2 regions of the Escherichia sp. B1147 genome follow, and region 2 is predicted to be linked to the other one. Evidence: predicted binding sites of a transcription regulator. Region 2 holds the regulator's gene; the other holds the start of a gene.
What was found. The regulator LexA, encoded in region 2, represses DNA repair genes until DNA is damaged. The targets are predictions, from matches to a motif close to TNCTGTATGTACATACAGNA.
Positions count from the first base shown of each region.

Region 1: the regulator LexA is predicted to act here: its motif matches at 5,245-5,264, upstream of metR (HTH-type transcriptional regulator MetR).

Region 1 is NZ_LFHY01000026.1:60,749-71,837, forward strand. Features, by position in the region: gene recQ (ATP-dependent DNA helicase RecQ) at 1-90, shown strand, start outside; gene rhtC (threonine export protein RhtC) at 154-774, shown strand; gene rhtB (homoserine/homoserine lactone efflux protein) at 836-1,456, opposite strand; gene pldB (lysophospholipase L2) at 1,567-2,589, shown strand; gene yigL (sugar/pyridoxal phosphate phosphatase YigL) at 2,597-3,397, shown strand; gene bioP (biotin transporter) at 3,473-4,372, shown strand; gene metR (HTH-type transcriptional regulator MetR) at 4,260-5,213, opposite strand; gene metE (5-methyltetrahydropteroyltriglutamate--homocysteine S-methyltransferase) at 5,331-7,592, shown strand; gene A9180_RS21845 (dienelactone hydrolase family protein) at 7,632-8,447, opposite strand; gene udp (uridine phosphorylase) at 8,709-9,473, shown strand; gene A9180_RS21855 (tripartite tricarboxylate transporter permease) at 9,656-11,089, opposite strand, start outside.
Region 2 is NZ_LFHY01000003.1:54,106-65,194, reverse strand. Features, by position in the region: gene alr (alanine racemase) at 1-818, opposite strand, end outside; gene dnaB (replicative DNA helicase) at 871-2,286, opposite strand; gene A9180_RS01565 (quinone oxidoreductase) at 2,369-3,352, shown strand; gene pspG (envelope stress response protein PspG) at 3,516-3,758, opposite strand; gene dusA (tRNA dihydrouridine(20/20a) synthase DusA) at 3,893-4,888, opposite strand; gene zur (zinc uptake transcriptional repressor Zur) at 5,044-5,559, shown strand; gene A9180_RS01545 (CsbD family protein) at 5,601-5,810, opposite strand; gene dinF (MATE family efflux transporter DinF) at 5,926-7,251, opposite strand; gene lexA (transcriptional repressor LexA) at 7,324-7,932, opposite strand; gene dgkA (diacylglycerol kinase) at 8,042-8,410, opposite strand; gene plsB (glycerol-3-phosphate 1-O-acyltransferase PlsB) at 8,581-11,004, shown strand.

The sequences.
Region 1 (11,089 bases), on a different contig from region 2:
AACGGCGTTGGGATGCGCAAGCTGGAACGCTTTGGTAAACCGTTTATGACGCTTATCCGCGCGCATGTTGACGGCGACGACGAAGAGTAGTCAGCGGCATAAAAAAGTGCCAGGATGAAGATTCCGTAAACGTTTTCCCCGCGAGTCAATTGTATGTTGATGTTATTCCTCACCGTTGCCATGGTGCACATCGTGGCGCTTATGAGCCCCGGTCCCGATTTCTTTTTTGTCTCTCAAACTGCCGTTAGCCGTTCGCGTAAAGAAGCGATGATGGGCGTGCTGGGCATTACCTGTGGCGTAATGGTCTGGGCAGGGATCGCGCTGCTTGGCCTGCATTTGATTATCGAAAAAATGGCCTGGTTGCATACGCTCATTATGGTTGGTGGTGGCCTGTATCTCTGCTGGATGGGCTACCAGATGCTGCGTGGCGCACTGAAAAAAGAAGTCGTTTCTGCACCTGCGCCACAGGTTGAGCTGGCGAAAAGCGGGCGCAGTTTCCTGAAAGGCTTACTGACCAATCTCGCGAATCCGAAAGCGATTATCTACTTTGGTTCGGTGTTCTCACTGTTTGTCGGCGATAATGTTGGCGCCACCGCGCGCTGGGGTATTTTCGCTCTAATTATTGTCGAAACGCTGGCGTGGTTTACCGTTGTTGCTAGCCTGTTTGCCCTGCCGAAAATGCGCCAGGGTTATCAGCGTCTGGCGAAGTGGATTGATGGTTTTGCCGGAGCGTTATTTGCCGGATTTGGCATTCATTTGATTATTTCGCGTTGATGCCAGACGCATCATCAGAGTAGGTCGGATAAGGCGTTTACGCCGCATCCGACATTATTTTTCAGGCATGTCTCGCCGATGCCAACAGCGCCCCTACCAGCATAAACAGCGAGCCGAAAATCTTATTCAATGCCTTCATTTGTTTCGGCCCTTTAATCCAGAGTGCGATCCGTTGGGCGAGCGTGGCGTAACCGATCATCACAATAATATCGACTACAATGGTGGTGACGCCGAGCACGATATACTGCATAACTTGCGGCTGCTGTGGCATGATGAATTGCGGAAATAGCGCTGCCAGAAAAACAATACTTTTGGGATTGGTGAGATTCACAAATACGGCTCGTTGGTACAGATGACGCCGTGATTGGGTCGGAGTCAGCGATTTGAGGTCAATTGCACCAGCGGCGCGCCACTGCTGGACTCCCAGCCAAATCAGGTAAGCTGCTCCCGCCCACTTCAACACTTCAAAAGCAATAACCGAGCGGGAAAATAGCGTCCCCAATCCCACGCCAACCAGCACAATATGAATCGCCAGCCCAGTTTGTAAACCAGCAATAGACGCCACTGCACCACGATAGCCGTGGTTGAGGGAAGTGGTCATGGTGTTGATTGCGCCAGAGCCTGGCGACAGGCTTAAAATGATCGATGTCAGCAAGTAAGCAAACCACCATTCTAAAGTCATGATGAACTCCCGGTGTGTCTATTTTTGTGCCACAATACGCTACTGTCGCAGCGTTGTGGCAGGCACGCTTAAAAAAACGATTTTACGTGGTTTAAGAGGCAGATTACCCGATGTTTCAGCAGCAAAAAGACTGGGAAACAAGAGAAAAAGCGTTTGCTGCTTTTACCATGGGACCGCTGACTGACTTCTGGCGTCAGCGTGATGAAGCAGAGTTTACTGGTGTGGATGACATTCCGGTGCGCTTTGTCCGTTTTCGCGCGCAGCACCATGACCGGGTGGTTGTCATCTGCCCGGGGCGTATTGAGAGCTACGTAAAATATGCGGAGCTGGCCTACGACCTGTTTCACCTGGGATTTGACGTATTAATCATCGACCATCGCGGGCAAGGGCGTTCTGGTCGTCTGTTAGCCGATCCGCATCTCGGGCATGTTAATCGCTTTGATGATTATGTTGATGATCTGGCGGCATTCTGGCAACAAGAGGTCCAGCCAGGTCCGTGGCGTAAACGCTATATACTGGCCCACTCGATGGGCGGCGCAATCTCCACACTGTTTCTGCAACGCCACCCTGGCGTGTGCGATGCCATTGCACTGACCGCGCCAATGTTCGGCATTGTGATTCGCATGCCGTCATTTATGGCGCGGCAGATCCTAAACTGGGCCGAAGCGCACCCACGTTTTCGCGATGGCTATGCAATAGGCACCGGGCGCTGGCGCGCCTTGCCGTTTGCCATCAACGTGCTTACTCACAGCAGACAGCGATATCAGCGCAATCTACGCTTCTATGCTGATGACCCAACGATTCGCGTCGGTGGGCCGACCTACCATTGGGTACGCGAAAGTATTCTGGCCGGAGAACAGGTGTTAGCCGGAGTAGGTGATGACGCCACGCCAACGCTGCTTTTGCAGGCTGAAGAAGAGCGCGTGGTGGATAACCGCATGCATGACCGTTTTTGTGAACTTCGCGCCACCGCGGGCCATCCTGTAGAAGGAGGCCGACCGTTGGTAATTAAAGGTGCGTACCACGAGATCCTTTTTGAAAAGGACGCAATGCGCTCAGTCGCGCTCCACGCCATCGTTGAATTTTTCAACAGGCATAACTCACCCAGCGGAAACCGCTCTACAGAGGTTTAAATTTCTTATGTACCAGGTTGTTGCGTCTGATTTAGATGGCACGTTACTTTCTCCCGACCATACGTTATCCCCTTACGCCAAAGAAACGCTGAAGCTACTTACCGCGCGCGGCATCAACTTTGTGTTTGCGACCGGTCGCCACCACGTCGATGTGGGGCAAATTCGCGATAATCTGGAGATTAAGTCTTACATGATCACCTCCAACGGCGCGCGCGTTCACGATCTGGATGGCAATCTGATTTTTGCTCATAACCTGGATCGCGACATTGCCAGCGACCTGTTTGGTGTGGTCAACGACAACCCGGAGATCATTACTAACGTTTATCGCGACGACGAATGGTTTATGAATCGCCACCGCCCGGAGGAGATGCGCTTTTTCAAAGAAGCGGTGTTCAATTACGCGCTGTATGAGCCGGGATTGCTGGAACCAGAAGGCGTCAGCAAAGTGTTCTTCACCAGTGATTCCCATGAAAAACTGCTGCCGCTGGAGCAGGCGATTAACGCTCGCTGGGGCGATCGCGTCAACGTCAGTTTCTCAACCTTAACCTGCCTGGAAGTGATGGCTGGCGGCGTTTCAAAAGGCCATGCCCTGGAAGCGGTAGCGAAGAAACTGGGCTACAGCCTGCAAGATTGCATTGCCTTTGGTGATGGAATGAACGACGCCGAAATGCTGTCGATGGCGGGTAAAGGCTGCATCATGGGCAGTGCGCATCAACGACTGAAAGATCTGCATCCGGAACTGGAAGTGATTGGTACCAACGCCGAAGACGCGGTGCCGCATTATCTGCGTAAGCTCTATTTATCGTAACAGTTCTTTATTTGGTCAGTTGTCAACCTGATACTTCGCTACAATGGATACTCGTTAATCAAAGAGTTTTCCATTGTGGCGCTACTTATCATCACCACTATCCTGTGGGCCTTCTCCTTTAGTTTTTATGGCGAGTACCTTGCGGGCCACGTCGACAGCTATTTTGCGGTGCTGGTGCGCGTTGGGCTGGCGGCGCTCGTTTTCCTGCCGTTTCTGCGCACCCGTGGTAATAGCCTGAAAACGGTCGGCCTGTATATGCTGGTGGGCGCGATGCAGCTTGGCGTGATGTATATGCTGAGTTTCCGTGCTTATCTCTACCTGACGGTTTCCGAGCTGCTATTGTTTACCGTGCTGACACCGCTCTACATCACGCTGATTTATGACATTATGAGCAAGCGCCGTCTGCGCTGGGGCTATGCCTTTAGCGCCTTGCTGGCGGTGATTGGCGCCGGAATTATTCGTTACGATCAAGTCACCAACCATTTCTGGACTGGCCTGCTGCTGGTGCAACTCTCCAATATCACTTTTGCCATCGGCATGGTGGGTTACAAACGCCTGATGGAAACTCGCCTGATGCCGCAGCACAACGCCTTTGCGTGGTTCTATCTCGGCGCGTTCCTGGTGGCGGTGATTGCATGGTCATTGCTGGGTAATGCGCAGAAAATGCCGCAAACCACGCTGCAATGGGGCATTCTGGTGTTTCTTGGCGTGGTGGCTTCCGGTATTGGCTACTTTATGTGGAACTACGGCGCGACTCAGGTTGACGCCGGAACGCTGGGCATTATGAATAATATGCATGTTCCGGCAGGGCTGCTGGTTAACCTGGCTATCTGGCACCAACAGCCGCACTGGCCAACGTTTATTACAGGCGCGCTGGTGATCCTGGCCTCACTGTGGGTGCATCGTAAGTGGGTCGCTCCGCGCTCTTCACAAACGGCAGATGATCGCAGGCGTGATTGCGTGCCGAGCGAATAAACGCTTCCGTAATCGGCTGACGCTGCTCGCCATCGCGCACTGCGGCATACAGTCGGCTCCACAAGCCTTCACCCAGGGTTTTGGTTACTACCAGACCCTGGCGCTCAAAACTCTCCACCACCCAATGCGGCAGGGCGGCAATGCCCATCCGCGCGGCAACCATCTGAATCAACAATAAGGTGTTATCGACGCTTTTCAGCGACGGGCTAACGCCTGCGGGCTGCAGAAAATGGCGCCAGACGTCGAGTCGGCTGCGCTGCACCGGATAAATCAGCAGCGTCTCGCTGGCGAGATCTTCCGGTGTAATACGCGTTTTTGCCGCCAGTGGATGGTCAGGAGCTAATACCAGACGCACTTCATAATCGAACATCGGCGAATAATGCAGGCCACTGCGCGGCAGAATATCGGAGGTCATCACCAGATCCAGTTCGCCCTGTTGCAATGCGGGCTGCGGGTCAAACGTTACGCCCGATTTAAAATCCATCTCAACCTGCGGCCAGTTCTTATGGAAATTTTCTAACGCAGGCGTCAGCCACTGAATACAGCTATGACACTCGATGGCAATGCGCAGGCGCGTCTGCTGCGGTTCATTGCAGGCTTGCAGTGCCTGACTGATTTGCGGCAGTACCTGGTTTGCCAGTTGCAACAGGATTTCCCCCTGCGGTGTAAAGCGTAGCGGCTGGCTTTTACGCACAAATAGCCGGAAACCAAGGCGTTGTTCCAGATCGCTAAACTGGTGAGACAGGGCGGATTGCGTCTGATGCAACGTCGCCGCAGCGGCTGCGAGCGAGCCGCAGTTCCGCAACGCTTGTAGCGTTTTCAGGTGTTTTACTTCGATCATGAAAGTCCTTCACTTCGGCATGAATAATTTGCGCTTGAGGAATATACAGTAACTGGCAAATATGGATGTGTAAACATCTGGACGTCTAAATACTAAAAATTCCACAAGGGGCATATAATGACAACTCTTAATCACACCCTCGGTTTCCCTCGCGTTGGCCTGCGTCGCGAGCTGAAAAAAGCGCAAGAGAGTTATTGGGCGGGGAACTCCACGCGTGAAGAACTGCTGGCAGTAGGGCGTGAATTACGTGCTCGTCACTGGGATCAACAAAAGCAAGCGGGTATCGACCTGCTGCCAGTGGGCGATTTTGCCTGGTACGATCATGTTCTGACCACCAGCCTGCTGCTGGGTAACGTTCCTCCGCGTCATCAGAACAAAGATGGTTCGGTGGATATCGACACCTTGTTCCGTATTGGTCGTGGGCGTGCGCCGACTGGCGAACCTGCTGCGGCGGCGGAAATGACCAAATGGTTTAACACCAACTATCACTACATGGTGCCGGAGTTCGTTAAAGGGCAGCAGTTCAAACTGACCTGGACTCAGTTGCTGGAGGAAGTGGATGAGGCGCTGGCGCTGGGCCACAAGGTCAAGCCTGTGCTGCTGGGGCCGATTACCTACCTGTGGCTGGGTAAAGTGAAAGGTGAGCAGTTTGATCGCCTGAGCCTGCTGAACGACATCCTGCCGGTTTATCAGCAGGTTCTGGCAGAACTGGCAAAACGCGGTATTGAGTGGGTACAGATCGACGAACCTGCGCTGGTACTGGAACTGCCACAAGCGTGGCTGGACGCATACAAACCCGCTTACGATGCACTGCAGGGGCAGGCGAAACTGCTGCTGACCACCTATTTTGAAGGTGTAACGCCAAACCTCGACACGATTACGGCGCTGCCTGTTCAGGGGCTGCATGTCGACCTCGTTCATGGAAAAGATGATGTAGCAGAACTGCACAAGCGCCTGCCTTCTGACTGGCTGCTGTCTGCTGGCCTTATCAATGGTCGTAACGTCTGGCGTGCCGATCTCACCGAGAAATATGCGCAAATTAAGGACATTGTCGGCAAACGTGATTTGTGGGTCGCTTCTTCCTGCTCGTTGCTGCACAGCCCCATCGACCTGAGCGTGGAAACGCGTCTTGATGCAGAAGTAAAAAGCTGGTTTGCCTTCGCCCTGCAAAAATGTCACGAACTGGCGCTGCTGCGCGATGCGTTGAACAGTGGTAACACGGCAGCTCTGGCAGAGTGGAGCGCTCCGATTCAGGCGCGTCGTCACTCTACTCGTGTACATAATCCGGCAGTAGAAAAGCGTCTGGCGGCGATCACCGCCCAGGACAGTCAGCGTGCGAATGTTTATGAAGTGCGTGCTGAAGCCCAGCGTGCGCGTTTTAAACTGCCCGCATGGCCGACCACGACTATTGGCTCCTTCCCGCAAACCACAGAAATTCGTACCCTGCGTCTGGATTTCAAAAAGGGTAATCTCGACGCCAATAACTACCGCACGGGCATTGCGGAACATATCAAGCAGGCCATTGTTGAGCAGGAACGTTTAGGTCTGGATGTGCTGGTGCATGGCGAAGCTGAACGTAATGACATGGTGGAATACTTTGGCGAGCACCTGGATGGTTTTGTCTTTACGCAAAACGGTTGGGTACAGAGCTACGGTTCCCGCTGCGTGAAGCCGCCGATTGTCATTGGTGACGTTAGCCGCCCGGCGCCGATCACCGTTGAGTGGGCATCGTTCGCCCAATCGCTGACCGACAAACCGGTAAAAGGGATGCTGACCGGCCCGGTGACGATTCTCTGCTGGTCGTTTCCGCGTGAAGATGTCAGCCGTGAAACCATCGCTAAACAGATTGCGCTGGCGCTGCGTGATGAAGTGGCGGACCTGGAAGCCGCTGGAATTGGCATCATCCAGATTGACGAACCGGCACTGCGCGAAGGTTTACCGCTGCGTCGTAGTGACTGGGACGCCTATCTCCAGTGGGGCGTGGAGGCTTTCCGTATCAACGCCGCTGTGGCGAAGGATGAGACACAAATCCACACTCACATGTGTTATTGCGAGTTCAACGACATCATGGATTCGATTGCGGCGCTGGATGCAGACGTCATCACTATCGAAACCTCGCGTTCCGACATGGAGTTGCTGGAGTCGTTCGAAGAGTTTGATTATCCGAATGAAATCGGTCCAGGCGTCTATGACATTCACTCGCCAAACGTACCGAGCGTGGAATGGATTGAATCCCTGCTGAAGAAAGCGGCAAAACGCATTCCGGCAGAACGCCTGTGGGTAAACCCGGACTGCGGCCTGAAAACGCGCGGCTGGCCAGAAACCCGCGCGGCACTGGCGAATATGGTGCAGGCGGCGCAGAATTTGCGTCGGGGATAAAATCCAAACCGGGTGGCAACACCACCCGGCCTTTTCTCATTACAGTGACTTTTTCCCACCATACTGCCTGAACCATTCCAGCATTCGCTGCCAGCCATCTTTCGCCGATTCAGTATGATAGCTCGGGCGATAATCGGCGTTGAACGCATGTCCTGCATCCGGGTACACGATAATCTCTGCTTTCGCGTTCGCTGCCCGCAGCGCCTGGCGCATGGTTTCGACGCTCTCCTGCGGAATGCTGGTATCCTGACCGCCATATAAGCCGAGAACCGGCGCGTTAAGATCGGTTGTGATATCAACAGGTTGTTTCGGCGAATTCAGCGACTTATCGCCCGTCAGCTTGCCGTACCACGCCACTGCGGCTTTTAACTGTGGATTATGCGCGGCATACAGCCAGGTGATGCGTCCGCCCCAGCAAAATCCGGTGATCATTAACCGATGGACATCGCCGCCGTTGCGGGACGCCCAACTGGCGACATGATCAAGATCGGCCAGCACCTGTGAGTCAGGTACTTTTGCCACCAGACCACTGAGCAGTGTCGGGATATCGGCGAAATCATTCGGATCGCCTTCGCGGAAATAGAGTTCTGGTGCGATAGCCAGATACCCCTCCAGCGCCAGACGGCGACAAATATCGCGGATATGTTCATGCACGCCAAAAATTTCTTGCACTACAATGACCACTGGCAGTGGGCCATCGCTCTGCTTTGGGCGGGCATGGTAAGCAGGCATGTTATCCCCTTGCGAAGGGATAGAGGTGAACCCTGCGACAATCGCATCTTCCGGAGTCTGAACGATGGTCGAGGCGAGGGGCGATGCAGCAGGTGCAAATCCAGATTGTTGTGTTGTTGCCATGGTATTCTCCGTACCCTTATAAAAATTTTGCGCAATGTTAACTATAGTCAGCATGCAACAAATCACATTGCCTGAATCGGCTCATCTTTTATGCAACAACACACGGTAAAGAGTTATTTATGTGATTTAAATCACTTTTATCAAGTAAATGTATGCAACGCATTTGCGTCATGGTGATGGGTGTCACGAAAAAATGTTAAATCCTTCGGTAAAGTGTCTTTTTGCTTCTTCTGACTAAACCGATTCACAGAGGAGTTGTATATGTCCAAGTCTGATGTTTTTCATCTCGGCCTCACTAAAAACGATTTACAAGGGGCTACGCTTGCCATCGTCCCTGGCGACCCGGATCGTGTGGAAAAGATCGCCGCGCTGATGGATAAGCCGGTTAAGCTGGCATCTCACCGCGAATTCACCACCTGGCGCGCAGAGCTGGATGGTAAACCTGTTATTGTCTGCTCTACCGGTATCGGCGGTCCGTCTACTTCTATTGCCGTTGAAGAACTGGCACAGCTGGGCATTCGCACCTTCCTGCGTATCGGTACGACTGGCGCTATTCAGCCGCATATTAATGTTGGTGATGTACTGGTCACTACAGCATCTGTTCGTCTGGATGGCGCGAGCCTGCACTTCGCTCCGCTGGAGTTCCCGGCTGTCGCTGATTTTGAATGTACGACTGCGCTGGTTGAAGCGGCGAAATCCATTGGCGCCACTACCCACGTTGGTGTGACTGCTTCTTCTGATACCTTCTACCCAGGTCAGGAACGTTACGATACTTACTCTGGTCGCGTAGTTCGTCACTTTAAAGGTTCTATGGAAGAGTGGCAGGCGATGGGCGTGATGAACTATGAAATGGAATCTGCAACCCTGCTGACCATGTGCGCAAGCCAGGGCCTGCGTGCGGGTATGGTGGCGGGCGTTATCGTTAACCGCACCCAGCAAGAAATCCCGAATGCCGAGACGATGAAACAAACCGAAAGCCATGCGGTGAAAATCGTGGTGGAAGCGGCGCGTCGTCTGCTGAAATGACAACTTGTTGATAAAATGCGATTTATTCATGCCGGATGCGGCGTGAACGCCTTATCCGGCCTACAAAAGTATGCAAATTCAATATATTGCATTTCTTAGGTAGGCCTGATAAGCGTAGCGCATCAGGCAATTTAGCGTTTGTCATCAGTCTCACACTCCCCAACTTCGGGGAGCGATATCAATTACTGACGCCGTAAGCGCATAATTTTGCGGATTATTGGCGTCAGTAACGTAAAGGCTGCCAGAGTCAGCAATGCCAGGGTAATCGGTCGGGTATACAGAAAGTCGAGTGACCCCCCTGAAAGCGACAGCGCGCGGCGAAAATTACTTTCCGCCATTGGCCCCATAATCAATGCCAGGACCACTGGCGACGCCGGATATCCCCCTTTCTGCATGAAATAGCCCACCACGCCCGCAATTAACATAATGCCCACGTCAAATAGGCTGTTGTTTAGCGCATAAGTCCCGACAACACAAAGTGCGAGGATCATCGGCGTGAGAATATTGCCGGGGATTTTCACGACGTTACCGATGACTTTCAGAGAGAGCAGTCCAAGCACTAACAACATGAAGTAACAGAAGATCATGCCGACAAACAGTGTATAAACCATATCGCCGTGGTCGGTAAACATCAGCGGGCCTGGCTGCATCCCTTGTAACGTTAACGCGCCCAGCATGATGGCGGTTACCGCATCGCCTGGGATCCCCAGCGTTAACATAGGTAACAATGCGCCACCGGTGCAGCCATTCGCGCCTGCCTCGCAGGAAGCCACAGCTTTAATTTCACCCTTACCAAAGTTTTCTGGTGTCTTACTGAAACGACGAGTTTCGTTATAGGCAACAAAAGCCGCAATATCCGCCCCTGCACCGGGGATCATGCCGATAAAAACCCCTAATCCCGATGATCGCAAAATGGTTAATGCGATGCGGCGTAGCGTTTGCCAGGGCAGTAACAGACTGCCGATAGCCACCTTCGCGCCCTGACGAATATGCTGATTTTGCTCCATAGAGCGGAATGCTTCTGAAGCAGCGAATAAACCAATCATCACTGGGATAAATGGCACATTCATCAGCTCCACAAATCCGCCCGTAAAACGAGGAAAGCCGCCCATAGGATCAAGACCTATCGTTGCGATCAGCAATCCGCCAACCCCGGCAATCAGCCCTTTAATCAATGACTCACCGGAAATACTGGCAATAATACTCAACCCAAAAGTTGCCAGGGCGAAGGACTCTGAGGCACTAAATTTCAACGCCCAACTGGCAAGCACCGGAGAGAGAAACATCAGCACAATGATGCTGATCGTTCCGCCACTAAAGGAAGAGAACGTGGCGGCACTCAACGCCAGCCCGGCTTTTCCCTGTTTCGTTAGCTCATAACCGTCAATGGCGGTGGCAGCGGCGGCAGGCGTTCCGGGAATTTTGAGCAAAATAGCGGTGATAGAACCACCATACACACCACCAAAAAAGACGCCGCAAATCATCAACAAGCCAGAAACGGGCTCCATGCCATAGGTGAAAGGCAGCAAAATCGCCACACCCATGGTCGCTGTTAAACCGGGCAGGGCGCCAATCACAATCCCCAGCATCACCCCAAACGTGGCAAACAGCAGCGC
Region 2 (11,089 bases):
CCCATTGCGACTACGCCGAGACGGGTATCACGTTCGCTAATCCAGGTTCCGCCATAACCTACCGGTTCACCCGCTTTATGCTCGCGCACGGCAATCAGGCTGGAGGTCAGTGACATCACCGGCTGGCAGCCGAAATCGGCACCGGTGGAGCGATCTTCCAGTGGCGACACGCCGTAAAGAATGATGCCCGGGCGCACCCAGTCAAAATGCGACTGTGGCCACAGCAAAATGCCACCTGACGCAGCAATCGAACGCTGACCCGGTTTGCCTTCGCAAAAGGTGTTGAAGATATCGAGTTGTTTTTCAGTTGCGCCACATTGCGGTTCATCAGCACGAGCAAAGTGACTGACAATATTCACCGGCTGACGGACGTTTTTACATTGCGTAAGACGATGATAAAACGCCTCGGCTTGTTCCGGCCTGACGCCCAGACGGTGCATACCCGTATCGAGTTTCATCCAGACGGTAACCGGCTCTTCCAGGCTAGCCTCTTCCAGAGCTGCGAGCTGTTCTTCGTTATGCACAGCAGTGTGAAAATGCTGGGCAGAAATTGTCGGCAGATCTCTGGCGTCAAAAAAGCCTTCGAGCAGCAACACAGGTTTGGTGATTCCTCCCGCCCGGAGTCGCTGGGCTTCTTCGAGACGGGCAACGCCAAAGGCGTCGGCATCAGGAAGCGTTCGCGCGGTTTCAAGAAGACCGTGACCATAAGCGTTCGCTTTCACCACCGCAACCATTTTACTGGCAGGTGCCAGTTCACGAAGACGTTGCAGGTTGTGTCGCAGAGCGCGGCGGTTAATCACTACAGTTGCCGCTTGCATTTGTGTTCCTTGATAAGTGTTTGCTTTAATTACCTAATACATAAAATAATTATTATTCGTCGTCGTACTGCGGCCCCGCGTAGTTGTCGAAGCGCGACCATTGACCGTTAAAGGTCAGGCGTACCGTCCCGATTGGGCCGTTACGTTGTTTACCGATAATAATTTCCGCGATGCCTTTCAAATCACTGTTCTCGTGATAAACCTCATCACGATAGATAAACATGATCAAGTCTGCATCCTGCTCGATGGAGCCAGATTCACGCAAGTCGGAGTTGACCGGGCGTTTGTCGGCACGTTGTTCCAGAGAACGGTTCAACTGGGACAGGGCCACCACCGGCACGTTCAGTTCTTTCGCCAGAGCTTTCAGCGAGCGGGAGATTTCTGCAATTTCCAGCGTACGGTTGTCGGAAAGTGACGGCACACGCATCAGCTGCAGGTAGTCGATCATGATAAGCCCGATGCCGCCATGCTCACGGGCAATGCGACGCGCGCGCGAGCGCACTTCCGTTGGCGTCAGACCGGAGGAGTCATCGATATAGATATTACGTTTTTCGAGCAAAATGCCCATCGTGCCGGAAATACGCGCCCAGTCTTCATCATCCAGTTGCCCGGTACGGATTTTGGTCTGGTCGACGCGCGACAGCGACGCCAGAGAACGCATCATAATCTGTTCCGATGGCATCTCCAGTGAGAAGATAAGCACCGGCTTATCCTGCAACATCGCCGCGTTTTCGACGAGGTTCATCGCAAATGTCGTTTTACCCATCGACGGACGCGCTGCGACGATAATCAAGTCCGACGGCTGCAAACCGGCAGTTTTTTTGTTGAGATCGTCATAGCCGGTGTTTACCCCGGTCACGCCATCGTGCGGCTGCTGGAACAATTGCTCAATACGCGCCACGGTAGCGTCGAGCACATCGGCGATGTTCTTCGGACCTTCATCTTTATTGGCGCGACTTTCGGCAATTTTAAAGACGCGGGATTCAGCAAGGTCGAGCAAGTCTTCACTGGTGCGTCCTTGCGGATCAAAACCAGCTTCGGCAATCTCGTTAGCAACCGAGATCATCTCACGGACAACAGCACGTTCGCGTACGATGTCAGCATAAGCGCTGATGTTCGCTGCACTTGGGGTATTTTTTGACAGTTCTGCCAGATAAGCAAAACCACCGACGCTATCAAGCTGCCCCTGACGCTCCAGCGATTCCGCCAGAGTTATCAGGTCTATCGGTCTACCGCCTTCCTGCAAACGCGCCATTTCGGTAAAGATATGGCGGTGCGGACGGGTGTAGAAATCGTCTGCCACTACACGCTCGGCCACATCGTCCCAGCGTTCGTTATCCAGCATTAAACCGCCCAACACCGACTGCTCCGCTTCGATCGAGTGCGGAGGCACTTTCAGCCCGGCAACTTGTGGATCGCGTTCGCGGGGTTCAGCCTGCTGTTTGTTGAAGGGTTTATTTCCTGCCATAGTGAATGGAGTTACCGAGATAAAGAATGGGTCGAAACTTTACCATATGAAGCAGACCCTGACGATACGTTCTGGAGGACACATGGCAACACGCATCGAATTTCACAAGCACGGTGGTCCGGAAGTACTACAAGCCGCAGAGTTTACTCCTGCCGCCCCGGCAGAGAATGAAATCCAGGTCGAAAATAAAGCCATTGGCATTAATTTTATCGACACGTATATCCGCAGCGGCCTTTATCCGCCGCCATCGCTGCCCAGTGGATTAGGGACAGAAGCAGCTGGCATAGTGAGCAAAGTCGGCAGCGGCGTGAAACATATTAAAGCGGGCGATCGTGTGGTTTATGCGCAGTCAACGTTAGGGGCTTACAGTTCTGTGCATAACGTTAATGCCGATAAAGCGGCAATTCTGCCAGCGGCGATCTCTTTTGAGCAAGCGGCCGCGTCGTTCCTGAAAGGATTAACAGTTTATTATCTGCTGCGCAAAACGTATGAAATCAAACCTGACGAACAGTTCCTGTTCCATGCGGCTGCTGGTGGCGTGGGCTTAATTGCCTGCCAGTGGGCAAAAGCCTTAGGGGCAAAACTTATTGGCACCGTCGGCAGCGCGCAAAAAGCACAAAGCGCCTTAAAAGCAGGCGCATGGCAGGTGATTAACTATCGCGAAGAGAATCTGGTCGAGCGGTTAAAAGAGATTACCGACGGCAAGAAAGTGCGCGTAGTGTACGATTCCGTGGGCAGAGACACCTGGGAACGGTCGCTGGATTGCCTGCAACGTCGCGGTTTAATGGTCAGTTTTGGCAACTCATCAGGCGCGGTTACCGGCGTTAACTTAGGCATTCTCAATCAGAAAGGCTCGCTATATGTAACGCGCCCTTCCCTGCAAGGTTATATCACCACGCGGGAGGAGTTAACTGAAGCCAGTAATGAGCTGTTTTCATTGATTGCCAGTGGCGTAATTAAAGTGGATGTCGCGGAACAACAGAAATATCCGCTGAAGGATGCGCAGCGTGCGCATGAGATTCTGGAAAGCCGGGCGACACAGGGTTCCAGCTTACTGATTCCATAAAGAAATTGGGCTTCCACCTGGGAAGCCCTTTCTTTTATAGTTCGGCTGTATGTAGGGTACAGCACGATGAATCTGTTAGAGGCGCAATAGTGACAGATTTGATAATCAATTCCTATTTTGTTCTAAGGATAAAACCTGAGGTTGTGATCATCCGCACAATCCCTTAGTAACGCCAGCGGTCATAACGCTGATATTTCGGCACTTTTGGCGCTTTAATCGCCTTGATCACCCACACTACTGCAATTGCCAATAACAGCCACGGCAGCAACTTAATCATCAATGCCAGCATACCGCCGAGGAACATAATGGCCGTCGCCACAACCAGCGCGGCGATAATGCCCAGCAACGAAACGCCGGTGACCATCAACATGACAAAAAAGCCAATCACAAAAAGTAGTTCCAGCATGATGTTCTCCCAAATATGAAATCTCTTGCAGCCATTACAAGAATCATGCCAAAACATAATATGTTGATTTATAAAAAATATGCCCCGCGGCGATGCGCAGGGCATGGTGAATTTGACTACTTTGTGGTGAAAAATTAACGCTTATCTGCCACCAGTTTGAGCGCATGTTCCAGCACGTTAATGTCAGCGCCCGCTTTATGGGCATTTTCACTTAAATACCGCCGCCACTGACGCGCGCCAGGAATCCCCTGGAACAGCCCCAGCATATGCCGGGTGATATGGCCCAGATACGTTCCCTGGCTGAGTTCACGCTCAATGTACGGGTACATGGCGCGCACCACTGCCACCGGGTCAGCATCGGTATCCGAGGAACCAAATATCTCTCGATCCACCGCCGCCAGAATGCCTGGATTTTGATATGCCTCGCGCCCCACCATCACGCCATCCATATACTGCAAATGCACCTTAGCCTCTTCCAGTGACTTGATGCCGCCGTTAATCGACATTGTCAGATGCGGGAAATCACGCTTCAGTTGATAGACGCGCGGGTAATCGAGCGGTGGGATTTCACGGTTTTCTTTCGGGCTTAAACCAGAAAGCCAGGCTTTACGCGCATGGATGATAAACATCTCGCATTCACCTTTGCCGGAAACGGTGTTGATGAAATCACAGAGAAATTCATAGCTGTCCAGGTCGTCAATGCCAATACGCGTTTTCACCGTCACTGGAATCGATACTACGTCGCGCATCGCTTTTACGCAGTCGGCTACCAGTTGCGCATTGCCCATCAGGCATGCGCCAAACATGCCGTTCTGTACCCGGTCAGATGGACAACCGACGTTCAGATTGATTTCATCGTATCCGCGCGCTTCTGCCAGTTTTGCGCACTGTGCCAGCGCCGCCGGATCGCTACCGCCCAACTGCAACGCCACCGGATGCTCCTCCTCACTGTATGCCAGGTAATCACCTTTACCGTGAATAATCGCCCCCGTGGTTACCATTTCGGTATAGAGCAACGTATTGCGGGAAAGCAGACGCAGGAAATAACGGCAGTGTCTGTCCGTCCAGTCGAGCATAGGAGCAATAGAGAAACGGTATGCGGGATAAGCGGTTTGTGATTCTTCTGACATGGCGATTTTTTAAGCATCTGGTGAATTGGGGGCGCTACTATAGCATAACGAATATGCGATCAGGCAATGTGACAGCTTCGACGCCCGGTTGTCGGCGTTTAAGTGAGAATTATGGTAAAGTAAGGACATTCTTAACCCCACTTTCGAGGTGCACAATGGAAAAGACCACAACGCAGGAGTTATTGGCGCAGGCTGAAAAACTCTGCGCGCAGCGTAATGTGCGCCTGACTCCACAACGTCTCGAAGTGCTGCGCCTGATGAGCCTGCAAGAAGGGGCTATCAGCGCCTACGATCTACTTGATTTGCTGCGCGAAGCCGAGCCGCAGGCCAAGCCGCCGACAGTTTATCGCGCGCTCGATTTTCTGCTTGAACAAGGTTTTGTGCATAAGGTGGAGTCCACCAACAGCTATGTGCTCTGCCATCTGTTCGATCAGCCTACGCATACTTCAGCCATGTTTATTTGCGATCGCTGCGGCGCGGTTAAAGAAGAGTGTGCGGAAGGTGTGGAAGACATCATGCATACGCTGGCGGCAAAAATGGGGTTTGCCCTGCGGCATAATGTGATTGAAGCACATGGACTCTGTGCGGCATGTGTGGAAGTTGAAGCGTGTCGTCATCCTGAACAGTGCCATCATGACCACTCTCTTCAAGTGAAAAAGAAACCCCGCTAAGAGGGCGTACATCCTTGTACACGTCGGGCAGGAGGGATTAATTACCAACGGTAATCATGGCGTTTTTCCCAGCTATCAACCTCTTTTTCTGCCTGATCTTTCTGGTAACCGTAACGTTCCTGGATTTTACCCACTAACTGGTCACGTTTGCCTTCAATGACCGTCATGTCATCATCGGTCAGTTTGCCCCATTGCTCTTTCACTTTACCTTTGAACTGTTTCCAGTTACCGCCGACTTCGTCTTTATTCATATTCAAATCCTCATCGTTAGGTGGTGAATGAGAGTACGCTCACTTTTCTTCTGAACGTGGGATTAAGTGTAGTCAGGAATCTGGCTTAGGATTATTTATTCAGAATTTTTAACCGTCACGCTCCGGCAAACCAGGTTCCGTTACGCCAGTGACGACGCCAGATAGCAGCCAGAGAAAGCCCGCGCAGCGCCAGAAAGACGGTTAACGCCAGCCATAAACCATGGTTACCCAACCACGGCAACGTCAGTAGAGTTAAAGCAAACCCTGCTGCAGCGACTGCCATACTATTGCGCATTTCGGCAGCGCGTGTTGCGCCAATAAACATACCGTCCAGCAGATAACACCAGACTCCCACCAGCGGTAAAATAACCTGCCAGATTAGGTAGCGATCGGCCAGATTCTGGATCTGCGTTAACGACGTTAGCAACGCGATGATATATTCACCCGCCAGCAAATAAACCACCGAAAACAACAGTGCCACGATCCCCGACTGGCGGCATGCAGCGCGCCAGACATCCAGTAACTGGCTACCGTCGCGCGCGCCATACGCCTGACCGGAGTGGGCTTCAACGGCATAGGCAAAACCATCCAGCGCATAGGCGGTAAAGGTGAGTAGCGTCATCAGAACCGCGTTGACGGCGATAATATCGCTCCCCAGTCGCGCGCCAAGAACTGTTATTGCGCCAAAACAGAGTTGCAGCAGCAGTGATCTCAGCATAATGTCGCGGTTAAGCGCCAGCAAACGTCGGAAGTTTCCTCGCCAGGCTGTTTTCAGCATTTCGCCGGAGATACCGCGTAGTTTGATGATTTTACGCACCATGAGCAGGCCAATAAGCAACGTCGCATATTCGGCAAGCACTGTTGCCAGCGCCGCGCCTTGCACGTTCATATGCAGCCCCATCACCAGCCAGACATCCAACACAATGTTGAGGATATTGCCAACCACTAACAAAATCACTGGCGCGCGGGCATATTGCACGCCGAGCAACCAGCCGAGCAGCACCAGATTCGCCAGCGACGCAGGCGCGCTTAACCAGCGGATTTCAAGAAAGCGCCGCGCCTGTTCCAGAACCGCTTCGCTACCGCCAACAATATCCAGCGCCAGCTCGATAATCGGCGTACGCAGTAACGCAATCAACACTCCGGCCCCCAGTGCCAGCAGCAACGGCTGCACCAGCGCACGCGCTAATGCCTGAGGATTTTTGGCACCATAAGCCTGTGCAGTAAGCCCGGTAGTGCTCATACGCAAAAACAGCAACAGCATAAAGAGAAAACTGGTCGCCGTTGCGCCAACCGCCACGCCGCCCAGATAAACCGGGCTATCAAGATGACCAATGACCGCCGTATCAACCAGCCCCAGCAAGGGAACGGTGATATTGGAGAAAATCATGGGTAAGGCGAGATGCCAGAGTGCTTTATCAGATGAAGTGAGGAATGCCATGCAGACAAGCCTGATGAAGAGAGATTAAAAACAAACCGCGATGCCAGGCGGCATCGCGGTATCAGAGATAAATTACAGCCAGTCGCCGTTGCGAATAACCCCAACCGCCAGCCCTTCAATGCTGAAGCTCTGCTGACGAAGGTCAACGACAATTGGTTTAAACTCGCTATTTTCTGGCAGAAGCTCGACTTTATTGCCCTGTTTTTTCAGACGTTTAACGGTAACTTCGTCATCTATACGCGCGACAACAACCTGACCATTACGCACATCCTGGGTTTTATGCACCGCCAGCAAGTCGCCGTCCATAATGCCGATATCTTTCATCGACATCCCACTGACGCGCAGCAGGAAATCGGCATTCGGTTTGAACAGGGAAGGATCGACCTGATAATGACCTTCAATATGCTGCTGCGCCAGAAGCGGTTCACCGGCAGCCACACGACCTACCAGTGGCAATCCTTCTTCCTCTTCCTGCAACAGACGAATCCCGCGCGATGCGCCGGAAACAATTTCAATCACGCCTTTGCGTGCCAGCGCCTTCAGATGTTCTTCTGCCGCATTTGGGGAACGGAACCCCAAACGCTGCGCGATTTCCGCACGCGTCGGCGGCATACCTGTCTGGCTGATGTGATCACGGATGAGATCAAACACCTCTTGTTGCCTGGCCGTTAACGCTTTCATTCCGCCCCCTGGGTGTATATACAGTTATGCTGTGAGTATATACAGCAAAAGGTGATTTTGGAACCATAAACTGCACAATAAACCAGAGATTTATCGAATTCTGGAAGCGTCATCCAAAATGCGACCATAACAGAATGCACCAGGTAATCACGGCGACGATAATGGCGATCAGCACCGCGGCGGAGCCCATATCTTTCGCCCGCCCGGAAAGCTCATGGTATTCAGAACCAATACGGTCAACCACCGCTTCGATGGCACTATTGAGAATTTCCACAATCATCACCAGCATGACAGAACTAATAAGCAGTACGCGGGTTATTGCATCCACATCCAGCCAGCAGGCAATGACCACTGCCAACAACACCGCCACGCCTTCCTGACGGAATGCCGCTTCGTTGATCCATGCGGCACGTAAACCTTTCCAGGAATAGCCAGCGGCTTTGATAATTCGAGTGAATCCAGTGGTATTATTGGCCATCGAAAGAACCTTTTTACATTATGAGCGTCAATATCAGTGTACCGTTGAATCCGAAGATTACGGTTAGCGTAACGTCGCGCGAAACATAAGCGGATACCACAGAATTTCCCATGACTTTCTGCTATCCTTCCCGCGCATTAGCATTATTAACCAGAGGCTTTACATCGTTTATGTCCGGCTGGCCACGAATTTACTACAAATTACTGAATTTACCATTAAGCATCCTGGTAAAAAGCAAGTCTATTCCGGCAGATCCTGCCCCGGAACTGGGACTCGATACCTCTCGTCCAATTATGTACGTTTTACCGTACAACTCAAAAGCGGATTTGCTGACGTTGCGCGCCCAGTGCCTGGCGCACGATCTGCCTGACCCATTAGAGCCGCTGGAAATAGACGGCACGTTACTGCCACGCTATGTGTTTATTCACGGCGGGCCGCGTGTTTTCACCTATTACACGCCGAAAGAAGAGTCCATTAAGCTGTTCCACGACTATCTCGATCTGCACCGTAGCAACCCGAATCTGGATGTGCAAATGGTGCCAGTATCGGTGATGTTTGGTCGTGCGCCGGGGCGTGAAAAAGGTGAAGTGAATCCACCTCTGCGCATGCTCAACGGCGTGCAGAAATTTTTCGCCGTGTTATGGCTCGGTCGCGACAGTTTTGTGCGTTTCTCTCCGTCAGTTTCGCTGCGCCGCATGGCTGACGAACACGGCACGGATAAAACCATCGCCCAAAAACTGGCGCGCGTGGCGCGTATGCACTTTGCCCGCCAGCGTCTGGCTGCTGTGGGGCCGCGTCTACCCGCTCGTCAGGATTTGTTCAATAAACTGCTCGCCTCGCGCGCCATTGCCAAAGCGGTAGAAGATGAAGCGCGCAGCAAAAAAATCTCCCATGAAAAAGCGCAGCAGAACGCTATTGCGCTGATGGAAGAGATTGCGGCGAACTTCTCTTACGAGATGATCCGCCTGACTGACCGTATTCTGGGCTTCACCTGGAACCGACTTTATCAGGGCATCAACGTCCATAACGCCGAGCGCGTTCGCCAGCTGGCCCACGACGGTCATGAGCTGGTGTATGTGCCTTGCCACCGTAGCCACATGGACTACCTGCTGCTTTCTTACGTGCTGTATCACCAGGGGCTGGTGCCGCCGCATATCGCCGCCGGGATCAACCTGAACTTCTGGCCTGCCGGGCCGATTTTCCGCCGTCTGGGGGCATTCTTTATTCGCCGTACTTTTAAAGGCAATAAACTTTATTCCACCGTTTTCCGTGAGTATCTCGGCGAGCTGTTCAGCCGTGGTTATTCCGTCGAGTACTTTGTGGAAGGTGGTCGTTCCCGTACAGGCCGTTTGCTGGATCCGAAAACCGGTACGCTGTCGATGACTATTCAGGCGATGCTGCGTGGTGGTACACGTCCGATTACGTTGGTTCCGATCTACATCGGTTATGAGCACGTCATGGAAGTGGGTACTTACGCCAAAGAACTGCGCGGCGCGACGAAAGAGAAAGAGAGCCTGCTGCAGATGCTGCGCGGCTTAAGCAAACTGCGTAATCTCGGTCAGGGCTACGTCAACTTCGGTGAACCAATGCCGTTGATGACCTACCTTAACCAGCACGTGCCAGACTGGCGTGAATCTATTGATCCAATCGAAGCGGTGCGTCCGGCCTGGTTAACGCCGACGGTGAATAACATTGCTGCCGATCTGATGGTACGCATTAACAACGCGGGCGCGGCTAACGCCATGAACCTGTGTTGTACTGCACTGCTGGCGTCACGTCAGCGCTCACTCACTCGCGAACAATTGACTGAGCAGCTTAATTGTTATCTCGATTTGATGCGCAACGTGCCTTACTCCACGGACTCTACTGTTCCTTCGGCCAGTGCCAGCGAGCTTATCGATCACGCGCTGCAGATGAACAAGTTTGAAGTTGAGAAGGATACTATCGGCGACATCATCATTCTGCCGCGCGAGCAAGCGGTACTGATGACCTACTATCGCAACAACATTGCGCATATGTTGGTCCTGCCTTCGCTGATGGCGGCGATTGTGACGCAGCATCGCCACATCTCCCGCGGCGTATTGATGGAGCACGTCAATGTGCTGTATCCAATGCTGAAAGCGGAGCTGTTCCTGCGCTGGGATCGCGACGAGTTACCGGGCGTGATTGATGCGCTGGCGAATGAAATGCAACGTCAGGGGCTGATTACCCTGCAAAATGACGAACTGCATATCAATCCGGCGCACTCCCGCACGCTTCAGTTGCTGGCCGCAGGCGCGCGCGAAACGCTACAACGTTATGCGATTACCTTCTGGTTATTGAGCGCTAACCCGTCGATCAACCGCGGTACGCTGGAGAAAGAGAGCCGCACCGTGGCACAACGTCTCTCCGTGCTGCACGGTATCAACGCACCGGAGTTCTTCGACAAAGCAGTGTTCAGTTCTCTGGTCCTGACACTGCGTGATGAAGGGTATATCAGCGACAGCGGCGACGCCGAACCGGCAGAGACGATGAAGGTCTATCAGTTGTTGGCGGAGTTGATTACGTCCGATGTACGTTTGACGATTGAGAGTGCGACGCAAAGCGAAGGGTAATCGGTGAGCGTTGCCGGATGCGGCGAAAACGCCTTATCCGGCCTACAATAACCTGCAAAATCAATAAATTGCGATGTGTTATGTA